DNA from 3 places in the Symbiobacterium turbinis genome. Region 3 is predicted to be linked to each of the others. Evidence: a T-box and tRNA genes for the amino acid it is inferred to sense, from the RefSeq annotation. Region 3 holds a T-box; the other regions hold tRNA genes.
What was found. A T-box is a leader RNA that pairs with one kind of tRNA and senses whether it is charged. The one in region 3 lies ahead of leuS (leucine--tRNA ligase), so its partner is inferred to be a tRNA-Leu.

Region 1: it encodes a tRNA-Leu, which carries the amino acid that the T-box ahead of leuS (leucine--tRNA ligase) is inferred to sense. The anticodon was not compared.
Region 2: it encodes a tRNA-Leu, which carries the amino acid that the T-box ahead of leuS (leucine--tRNA ligase) is inferred to sense. The anticodon was not compared.

The regions. Positions count from the first base shown of each region.
Region 1 covers NZ_AP042433.1:94,319-97,586, reverse strand. The annotation lists gene ACZ45O_RS00415 (anti-sigma factor) at 1-840, opposite strand, end outside; gene ACZ45O_RS00410 (RNA polymerase sigma factor) at 830-1,456, opposite strand; tRNA gene ACZ45O_RS00405 (tRNA-Leu) at 1,705-1,791, shown strand; gene ACZ45O_RS00400 (response regulator) at 2,003-2,365, shown strand; gene ACZ45O_RS00395 (ATP-binding protein) at 2,362-3,268, shown strand, end outside.
Region 2 covers NZ_AP042433.1:2,775,665-2,778,932, reverse strand. The annotation lists gene yabP (sporulation protein YabP) at 1-282, shown strand, start outside; gene yabQ (spore cortex biosynthesis protein YabQ) at 330-848, shown strand; gene ACZ45O_RS13390 (sigma factor-like helix-turn-helix DNA-binding protein) at 992-1,225, shown strand; gene ACZ45O_RS13385 (septum formation initiator family protein) at 1,222-1,584, shown strand; tRNA gene ACZ45O_RS13380 (tRNA-Leu) at 1,682-1,768, shown strand; gene ACZ45O_RS13375 (methyl-accepting chemotaxis protein) at 2,076-3,268, shown strand, end outside.
Region 3 covers NZ_AP042433.1:3,371,211-3,374,478, reverse strand. The annotation lists gene leuS (leucine--tRNA ligase) at 1-1,579, opposite strand, end outside; T-box leader at 1,643-1,881, opposite strand; gene ACZ45O_RS16315 (MetS family NSS transporter small subunit) at 1,947-2,069, opposite strand; gene ACZ45O_RS16310 (sodium-dependent transporter) at 2,072-3,268, opposite strand, start outside.

The DNA.
Region 1 (3,268 bases), 520 kb from region 3:
CCGCCCGTTCTCCTGTACCCGCCACTGGGCGAGCCGCATGCGCACCTGCTCGGCCTCGGCGCCGGGGTTGGCCACCGTCACCTCGGCCATGGCGGAAAACTGCGGCTCAGGCGGCAGTTCGCCCTGCTCCCCGGTCTCACCGGAAACTGAGGCGGTCGTCACGCCGCTGCCGGGCCGGGTGGGCCCCAGCGGTGTGGGCGGATCTGCGGGACCTTCTTCACCGGAAGCTGGCGGCAGGTCGGTCTCCCCCGCGCCGGGGGCGCCCGGCTCCGGCTGTTCGGTCAACGGATCATCCGACTGGTTATTCACTCCTCCGGTGCTAGACGGCGGCTGTTCTTCGGGACCGTTCACCGGATGATGCGGTTGTTCAGTGACGTCCGATGTGTCGGGCGGCGAAACCGTGCCCGGCACCTCTTCCGTGGCCACGTGATCGTCGGGTACAACCGCGACGGTATCCCCGTGTCGCGGCTCTGCCTGCGGTTCAGGCGGCGCCAACCGGTTCAGGCCGGCAACGCCGATGACCAGGGCTGCGGCTGCAGCCGCAGGAATCGCCCAGCGCCGGAAGGAAGGCAGCCGGGAGCGGCCCCGCCCCGCCCTGCGCGCCTTGGCGATGGGCGGATCCTCCGAGATCAGGCGCTGGTGAAGTTCTGCGTGAAACGTGGCAGGAAGCTCAACCTCATCCAGGGAAGCGACCAGTGCAACCGTCTGCCGGAGGGCGTCCACTTCCGCCGCGCACCAATGGCACCGCCGGAGGTGCCGCTCCACGCGCAGCAACTCTCCGCCGGACAGCTCCTGATCGATGTACGCGGACAGGAGCGGACGAACTCCGTCACAGTTCATGGGCTTTTCCCCTCCTAGGGCTGTAGACGACTTTCGGCGACAAAAGTTCCAGGCTCATGAACTTTTCTTTGAGGGCGCCCCGCGCCCGGCTGAGCCGGGACTTCACCGTACCCAGGTTGAGGTCAAGCGCCTCTGCGATTTCATTGTATGAGTACCCCAGCAGCTCCCTCATCACCAGAACGACCCTGTACTCCTCGTCAAGCTGCAGGATGCTCTCCTGAACCGCACGCCGCAGTTCCACCCGCTCCAGGGCCTGCTCGGGCCCGTCCGAGGGATCTGCGATCTGCCGGGATACCTCGCCGTCTTCCATTTCGACGGTCTGGTCGAGGTAGGTGACCTTCTGCCGCTTGCGCCGGCGCAATTCGTCCAGACACGCATTGTTCACAATGCGGTACAGCCAGGTGGCAAAGGAGGAGTCGCCCCGGAAGTCGGCCAACGAACTATATGCGCGAATGAAGGCTTCCTGGGCGACATCTGAGGCGTCTTCGTGATTGCCGGTCAGCCGGAAGGCGATATTGTACACCGTCTTCTCGTGCTGGCTGATCAGCTTCTCAAACGCCTCAACGTCCCCCCGTTTGGCCCTCTCTACCAGGAGTTCGTCGAGGGATTTGGACACCAACTTCACTCCTCCCCCTGTGCGGGGCAATGTTCCAAACGCTGTCGTGGGGCACGAAGTTCCAACCCAATACTATAACGTGCACACTGTTTATACTGCAAACGCCGCAGGGTACAGGTGCACACCTGCGAGGATACTTCGGTAAACGCATCACGTTTCCCTGCGCGCAGGGCTTCTGTGGCACGATTCGCCAACCGTCTGTTCTTGCCAGCCAGTCACGCAATGTGCTATCATAACGAAGCACTCAAGCCGAAGTGGTGGAATGGCAGACGCGCTCGACTCAAAATCGAGTGGGGTAACCCCCCGTGCGGGTTCGAGTCCCGCCTTCGGCACCAGCTTGCAGGCGGGCTGTAGGGTTTTCCCCCTACAGCCCGCTTCGCCTATGTATATGCCGCGCCGGACCTTTCGTGCGGTGACGGTCTATCAGGTCCGGACCGTAGATCAAAACATATCCACACAAATGCCTTGGATACTGGTACACTCAAGACATGGTCCCTGTATACCATTCAGGGGCCTCCCGCTCGCCTGAGATGGAGGGATAGAGGCATGGCACGCATTCTGGTCGCGGACGACGACCTTGACATCGCACGACTGGTCGCCTTCCAGCTGAAGCACAGCGGCTATGAAGTGACCCTGGCGCACGACGGCTCAGAGGCCCTGGCCCGCGCCCGGGAGACGTCGCCCGACCTTATTCTTCTTGACTGGATGATGCCAGGGATGGACGGTCTGGAGTGCCTCACGGCCCTGAAGGGCGACCCGGCCACGCGCGGCATCCCCGTCGTGCTCATGACCGCCCGGGCCCAGCAGGCCGACGTGCAGGCCGGGATCGCGGCCGGCGCCGCGGCCTACCTGGTCAAGCCCTTCGAGTTGGATCACCTGATCCGCACGGTCAAGGAGGCGGTCGGATGAGCCAGTCGCCTTACCGCTGGGATACCGGATTGCGGCTGCGCGTCTTCGGCCTGCTGCTCTTCCTGCTCTCCCTGCTGGTGGGGCTGGGGCTTATCCTGACCTTCACCTTCACCCAGCTCAACAACTTCCAGGAGCGCGCCCGGCTCACCCAGGAGAACGTGCGGCGCGCGGAGCAGGTGGCCACCCTGTACGCCGAACTGACGGCCGCCCTGCGGGGCTATCTGGTCACCGGCGACGAGGCCATGCTGGAGCCGTACGGCCCCAAGATGGATGACCTGCGCCTGCTGCTCTCGGAGCTGGAAGAGAGCGTGGCGGGCGACACCGAACAGGTCGGCCGGGTCCACCAACTGCAGCAGTTGATTGAGACCTGGCGCATCCAGGTGGCGGAGCCGGAGATCGCGATGATGCGGCAGGGGTCATCCGAGGTGGGCATCCTGCTCATGAACGACGGCGTCAGCTACACCGAGCGGATCAACAAGTACCGGGACGACTTCATCCATGCGGAGACGGTGCGCATGGATCAGGACGTGGCCAGGGCCAGACTGGCCTCTGACCAGGTGGTGCGCATCACGTGGCTGGCGATCTCGCTGGCGGCGGCGCTGGCCCTGGGCGGCTTCCTGGTGTTCGCCCGGGGCGTCACCCGCTCCACGGCCGCCCTGGCCGATGCAGCCAACCGGATCTCCCAGGGCGAGCGCGGCGTGGTGCTGGAAGCGCCCCTGGATGGCGAACTCCAGGTGGTCGCGGACGCCTTCGCCAAGATGTCGGTCACACTGGCGGAGCAGGAGCAGCAGCTTCAGGCCCAGCAGGAGCAGCTGATCGCCCAGAACGAGGAGTTGCTCGCCCAGCAGGAGTCGGTCCAGCGGCACGCCGCGGAGCTGGAGCGGAAGGAGCGCCACCTGAGCC
Region 2 (3,268 bases), 600 kb from region 3:
CAGCCGGCAAGCAGCCACTCCCTCAGTATTGCCAACCGGGAGCGGGTGCAGATCACCGGCGTGGTCGCCGTGGACAGCTTCGACGACGAAGAGGTGAATCTGGAGACGGAGATGGGGCTGCTGACGATTCGGGGTGAGGATCTGCAGATCAAGCAGCTGGACCTGGAGAAGGGCGAGTTCGAGATCGAGGGCTTTGTCTCGGGCCTGCAGTACGCCAGCCCGCGGCAGCGGAGCGGCCGACAGCCGCGCGGCCGGTCATTCCTGGAGCGGCTGCTCAGGTAGCGGATGGGCACGGGCAGTCGGGGCGAGGGGGCGGTCCGGTGCTGCGGATGGAGCTTCAGTTCTACGCGCTCTTCATGACGGTGCTCAGCGGCATCGGGGTCGGCCTGCTGTTCGACCTGCTCAGGGCGGTCAGGCGGTTCCTGCGCCCAGGGCCGCTGCTGGCGGCCCTGGGGGATCTGCTTTTCTGGGGCGCGGCCACGGCGATGGTCGGCACCGGCCTGTTCCTGGGCAACTGGGGCGAGTACCGGCTCTATGTGCTGGTCGGCCTCCTGATCGGCCTGTTGCTCTACTACGCGCTCGCGAGTCCGACCGTGCTCTGGCTGGCCGACGGCCTCCTGCGCGCGGTGGCCTGGGCGCTCCACCTGCTCTGGGAGCTGTTTCTCCGGCTGCTCTGGCTCCCGCTGCTGGCCCTGGCGGGGCTGCTGCAGCGCGGGGCGCAGTGGTCCGGATCCTGGCTGGCCCGGCAGCTCCGGGGGCCGTACCGCTGGCTGCGGCTCCACTATCTGCTTACCAAACGGCGCGTCCGGCGCGCGCTCAGGCGCTGGCTGCGGGGGCAAAGAAAATGAAGTTTCGGCCCTTCGAGCAGGAGTTTCCCGTTTGTCGAAGAAGGTAATAAGAACGTACACAGCTTGTACCCAGGTTGTACTCAGGTTGTACACAGGGCTATCCACAGGTTGTGCATAACTGGTAGCCAGGGGCTGACGCGGCAGTGAACATCGAAATCCGCGGAGCAGAACGGCTGAGCTTCCGGGAGCGGCAGGTTGTGGTGCTGAAAGAGATGGGCTGGAGCAACGAGCAGGTCGCCAGGCGCCTCTCGCTCGCAGCCAGCACCGTCGCGACCTTGTACAACCGGGCGAAGGCCAAGGGCTACCAGGTGGTCATTGTTCTGCCGGGCGACAGTCTGGGGCTGTTTGACAGCGCCGACAGGGAGGAAGAAGAATGAGGACTCCCCATAGGCGGAGGGCGGATTCGGCGGCGACCGCGTCACAGCCAGGCCGGCGCGTCAGGGGAAATCCCCTGCGGTGGCACTGGCTGACCGGCGCGCTGATCACCGCGGTCGGAGCAGTCCTCTCGTTCGCGGCGCTGGAGCTCTACGAGGCAAAGGTGGAACTGCAGCAGGCCCTGCAGGTGCAGGCGCAGGTGGAGGCCGAGCTGAAAGCGCTGCAGGAGAAGAAGCAGCGGCTGTCGGAGACGCTGGAGCGGGTCACCAGCGACGAGTCAATGGAGCTGAAGGCGAAGCAGCTGGGGTTTACCTGGCCGGATGAACAGGTCTATCAAACGGTCATTCCCGGAATGAACTGAGCCAGGGCGTCGGTTCGGCGCCCTGTTTCCGCGCTGTCAGGAGATGGTCGGTTGAAATCGGCTGCCGGCACGTGCTAAGATGAACTGACGCGATCTGGCCCGAGTGGCGGAATGGCAGACGCACGGGACTTAAAATCCTGGGGCCGCCGCGGCCGTGCGGGTTCGAGTCCCGCCTCGGGCACCAGATGAGAGAAGGGCTGCAGGGTATTGTCCCTGCAGCCCGTCTGCGTGTCTGGTGCGGCCTTACCTATTGCCCGATAGCACAAAATAACTAATGCTGCTAATTCTACAAGTCAGCTAGAGAAACGCCGCTAACTATCGTAAAATGTGGTTCGTACGACGCACAGATGGACGGTCTTTCCAGTCGGACGGCCGTCTCTCTTGTGTATGCGCCACCGCAGCAACGATCACTGAGGGAGGCATACTTCTCTATGGGGCTCAACACTCGGCTCAGGAGCGGTTCAAGTCTACTCTTGTCATCGCTGCTCATCATGGTCTTCATTCTGTCCCTGGGGGGGCTCGGGTTTTTCGCGCTCCAACACGTCCGCGGCGAACTAAATGAAGTGGACCGGCAGCGGGAACTGGCCGGGATCGCGCAGGAGGTGCATGCGGAGCTGCTGCGCGAGGCCGGGGCCATGCGGGAGTATTTCCTGTCTGGAGACGAGCGGCACCTCGCTTGGGCGCAGGAGGCCCGCACCCGACTGACGGGATGGCTGGACGACCTCGCCGAACTGGCCACCGCCGAATCGACCCGGACGCGCATCGAACAGATGCGGAAGGACCTCGACAAGTACCATGCTGCCGCAGGCGCCCTGCCGACCCGGGCGGGTCTGCAGGCGGATGCCTCTGCCTGGCGGGACGAGCTGGCGCCCGCCCTGGAGACGATCAGCGCGCACAGCGCAGAGCTCGTTTCGGAGATGCAGCGCGATGCAGCGAACCGCGTGACGGCCGCAGAGGGCAGAGCCGCTCAGCTGCAGCTGGCCCTCCTGGTCCTGCTCGCGATCGGTCTGCTCGGCATCCTGATCGTGTCTCTGCTGACCGCCCGCACTACGAAAACCGGGATGCAGCGGCTGGCGAATGCCGCGCGGCAGATTGCCGCCGGGAACCTGGTCACCGAACGCCTGGAGGCGGGAACCGGCGGTGCGGTCGGCGACATTGCGAGGGCGATGGGCGAGATGACGGCAAACCTGCGCGAGTTGCTGCAGCAGATCAGCCAGGGCGTGGAGACGGTCATGGATGCCTCGGAACAGCTCTCCGCCGCCTCTGACGCTGCGGCCCAGGCCGCGACCAGCTCTGCGCAGGCGATCACGCAGGTCGCCGCGGGCAGCTCTGAGCAGGCCAGGGGAACCGCCGAGGCCAGGGCGCTGATGGATCAGCTCCGCGACTCCATCCGGCAGATCGCCGAAGGGGCCGGTCAGACGGCTGAAAGCGTCCAGAGCGCCGACACGCTTGTGAAGCAAATGGCCGCCAGTCTGGAGGAGATGGCGACTACGGCTACCGGCACAGCGGACCGTGGCATCAAGGCCGTTGAGCGGACACAGGCCGGGGTGGACGTTGTCGCGCGCACCCTCAGCGAGCTTGAGGAGATCGGCGACATGGTGGAGGCAGCGGCCGAACGCATCAAGCAGCTGGATCATATCTCCGGTCAGATCGGCGCGATCACGGAGGCCATTTCGGGCATTGC
Region 3 (3,268 bases):
TCCACGCCTTCTCGGCGTTGTTGGCGTCGGTGTACCGCAGGTAGTACCAGGAGGAGCAGACGAAGGTGTCCATCGTGTCGGTTTCCCGCCGGGCGGGGCCGCCGCACTGCGGGCAGACGGTGTTGACGAAGCCCTCGTGCCTGGCCAGCGGCGAACCGCCCTGGCCGCTGAAGTCCAGGTCGTCGGGCAGCCGCACCGGCAGCTCGCTCTCCGGCACGGGCACCGTATCGCACTTCTCGCAGTAGACGATGGGGATCGGCGCGCCCCAGCCCCGCTGGCGGCTGATCAGCCAGTCGCGCAACCGGTACGTGACCGTCTTCTCGCCGAAGCCCTGCTCCTCGGCGTAGGCGGCCACCTTGGCGATGCCCTCCAGGTTCGGGGTGCCGTCGAAGGGGCCGGAATTGACCATGACGCCGGGGTCCACGTACGCCTCGGTCATCTCCTCGGCCTTCAGGGTGCCCTCGGGGTTCTGGATGACCACCTTGATCGGCAGCCCGTACTTCTTCGCGAACTCGAAGTCGCGCTGGTCGTGGGCCGGCACGGCCATCACCGCGCCGGTGCCGTAATCCATCAGCACGTAGTTGGCGATCCAGAGCTGCACCTTGTCGCCGTTGAACGGGTTGATGACATCCAGGCCCGTGTAGAGGCCTTCCTTCTCCGTGTCCTCCGCCGTACGGGCGATCTCGGTCAGGTGCTTCATCTTCTCCTGGAAGGCCCGGATGGCGGCCACCCGGTCCTCGGGGATCAGGCCGGAGGTGCAGATCTTCTCCACGATCGGGTGCTCCGGCGCGACGACCATGAAGGTGACGCCGTAGATCGTGTCCGGGCGGGTCGTGAAGATGGGGATCTTGTCGCCCGTGGCCTCCAGCGTGAAATCGACCTTTGCGCCCTCCGAGCGGCCGATCCAGTGGTCCTGCATGACCCGCACCTGGTCGGGCCAACCGCCCTCCAGCAGCTTCAGGTCGTCCAGCAGTTCGTCGGCGTACTGAGTGATCCGGAAGAACCACTGGGAGAGATCCTTCTTGGTGACCTCAGAGTCGCAGCGCCAGCACCGGCCGCCCTCCACCTGCTCGTTGGCCAGCACGGTCTGGCAGGAGGGGCACCAGTTGACCGGGGCGGTCTTCTTGTAGGCCAGCCCCTTCTTGTAGAACTGCAGGAAGAGCCACTGGGTCCACTTGTAGTAGTCCTCGCGGTAGGTGTAGACGGCCCGCGACCAGTCGTAGGAGTAGCCCAGCTGCTTCAGCTGCTCCGTCATCTCGGCGATGTTCTCCCGTGTCCAGACCGCCGGGTTGGCGCCGTGCTGGATCGCGGCGTTCTCCGCCGGCATGCCGAAGGAGTCGAAGCCGATGGGGTGCAGCACGTTATACCCCTTCATGCGCCGGTAGCGCGCGATGACGTCGACGATGGTGTAGTTGCGCACGTGGCCCATGTGCAGCTTGCCCGACGGGTACGGGAACATGGCCAGCGCGTAATACTTGGGCCGGCTCGGATCCCGCTCCACCCTGTAGATGTCCGCTTCCTCCCACCGGCGCTGCCACCGGGGTTCTGCCTCGCGAAAATCAAAGCGTTCCTCTGCCATGATGCGGCTGGACCTCCTCTGCCTCAGACGGGGCTCAGAAAACCAGAAGGCTCCCGTCCCCCGTGAAGGGACGAGAGCCAGTGCTCCCGCGGTACCACCCTGCTTGGTCCGGCGCAAACCGGACCCGCCTCTGCCGGCTGTAACGGGCCGATCCCGGTACGGGCTGTGCGCTGAGGTCCACCTCGGCGGTTCACCCATACGGCTCAGGGGCGAGATTCGCCAGCCACCCGCTGCCGCCTCGCACCGCCCGGCGGCTCTCTGAGAGCGTTGAACCGGCTACTGCTCCCCGTCATGGCCTCTGTTGCTTGCGTGAATCGTCCTTTATTATCGCAAGCCCTGAGGCCGAAGTCAAGCAAAACCTGTGCGGCTACCTCTTCTTCTGTTCGGCCCGCAGCGCCGTCACGATGAAGAAGGTGAGTCCGCCCCACAGCAGTGCGGCGCCGAAGACGATCATGGCGACCGAACCCGGCAGCAGACCGGCCTGCGGCATGGCTAGCCCACCTCCCCGCCCGTCAGGTCAAGCTGCTGCGAGCGCCACTGCATGAACAACGCGGTGCCGAACATGGCAATCGCCACCGCCCAGCCAAAGAGGATCAGGGCACTGGTCGGGTACCCGGCGTACGGCTCCCGGAACTCGCTGACGAAGTTGGACAGGATGTTGTAGCCCAGAAGCGCCGGGGTGACGAACTTCACCAGCACGTCCCACCACAGGCCCACCCGGATGTCGGAGGTGAGGTTCACGTGCTCCCGGATCCTTGCCGTGCCCATGATGTAGCCCAGCACAATGGCCTCCACCAGGCCGAGGATGGCGATGGCGTAGCTGCCGACGAAGTGGTCGACGATGTCGAGGATGTGCACGCCGGCGCCTGTGGCAAAGAGAGCGCTGAAGGCGAAGCCGATGAGGGCGAACCAGCCCAGCAGCTTCCGGCGGTTCACGCCGAACCGGTCGATGACCGCCGAGGCGAAGGATTCCATCTGCGAGATGGAGGACGAGATGCCGGCCAGGAGCAGCGCGGCGAAAAACAGAATCCCGAAGAGCGACTGCAGCCAGGCGGGGCCGGGCAGCATCGAGATGGCCTTCGGGAAGGCGACGAAGGCCACGCCGGGGCCCGCCACGGCCATCTCCTCGAACGGCACGCCGGCCCTGACCGCGGCGTAGCCCAGGGTAGAGAAGACCGCCAGACCGGCCATAAAGTCGAAGGATGAGTTGGAGAAGACGGTGATGAAGGCGTTGTTGGCGAGGTCGGAGTCCTGGGGCAGGTAGCTGGCATAGGCGATCATCACGCCCACGGCCAGGGTGGTGGAGAAGAAGACCTGGCTGTAGGCAGCCACCCAGACGCCGGGGTCCATGATCTTGCTGAAGTCCGGGTTGAGGAAGTAGTTCAGGCCGTAGGTGGCCCCCGGCAGCGTGACGCCGCGGATGACGAAGATGACCATGGCCACAATGAGGAAAGGCGTCATGACCTTGCAGGCCTTCTCGATGCCGCCGGAAATGCCCTGGGCAGAGATGTAGTAGTTCGCGAACCAGACCACCGCGACGGCGGCGAGAATCCCCCAGCGCAGGCCGCCCAGCTCCAGCGGGCCGGACGTGATCCCCAGGAAGTCGCCGCTGAAGAAGGTTCCGGGGTCCTCGCCCCAGGCCTGGGTAAAGCTGAAGATGAGGTAGCGCAGGGACCAGGAGATGATCAC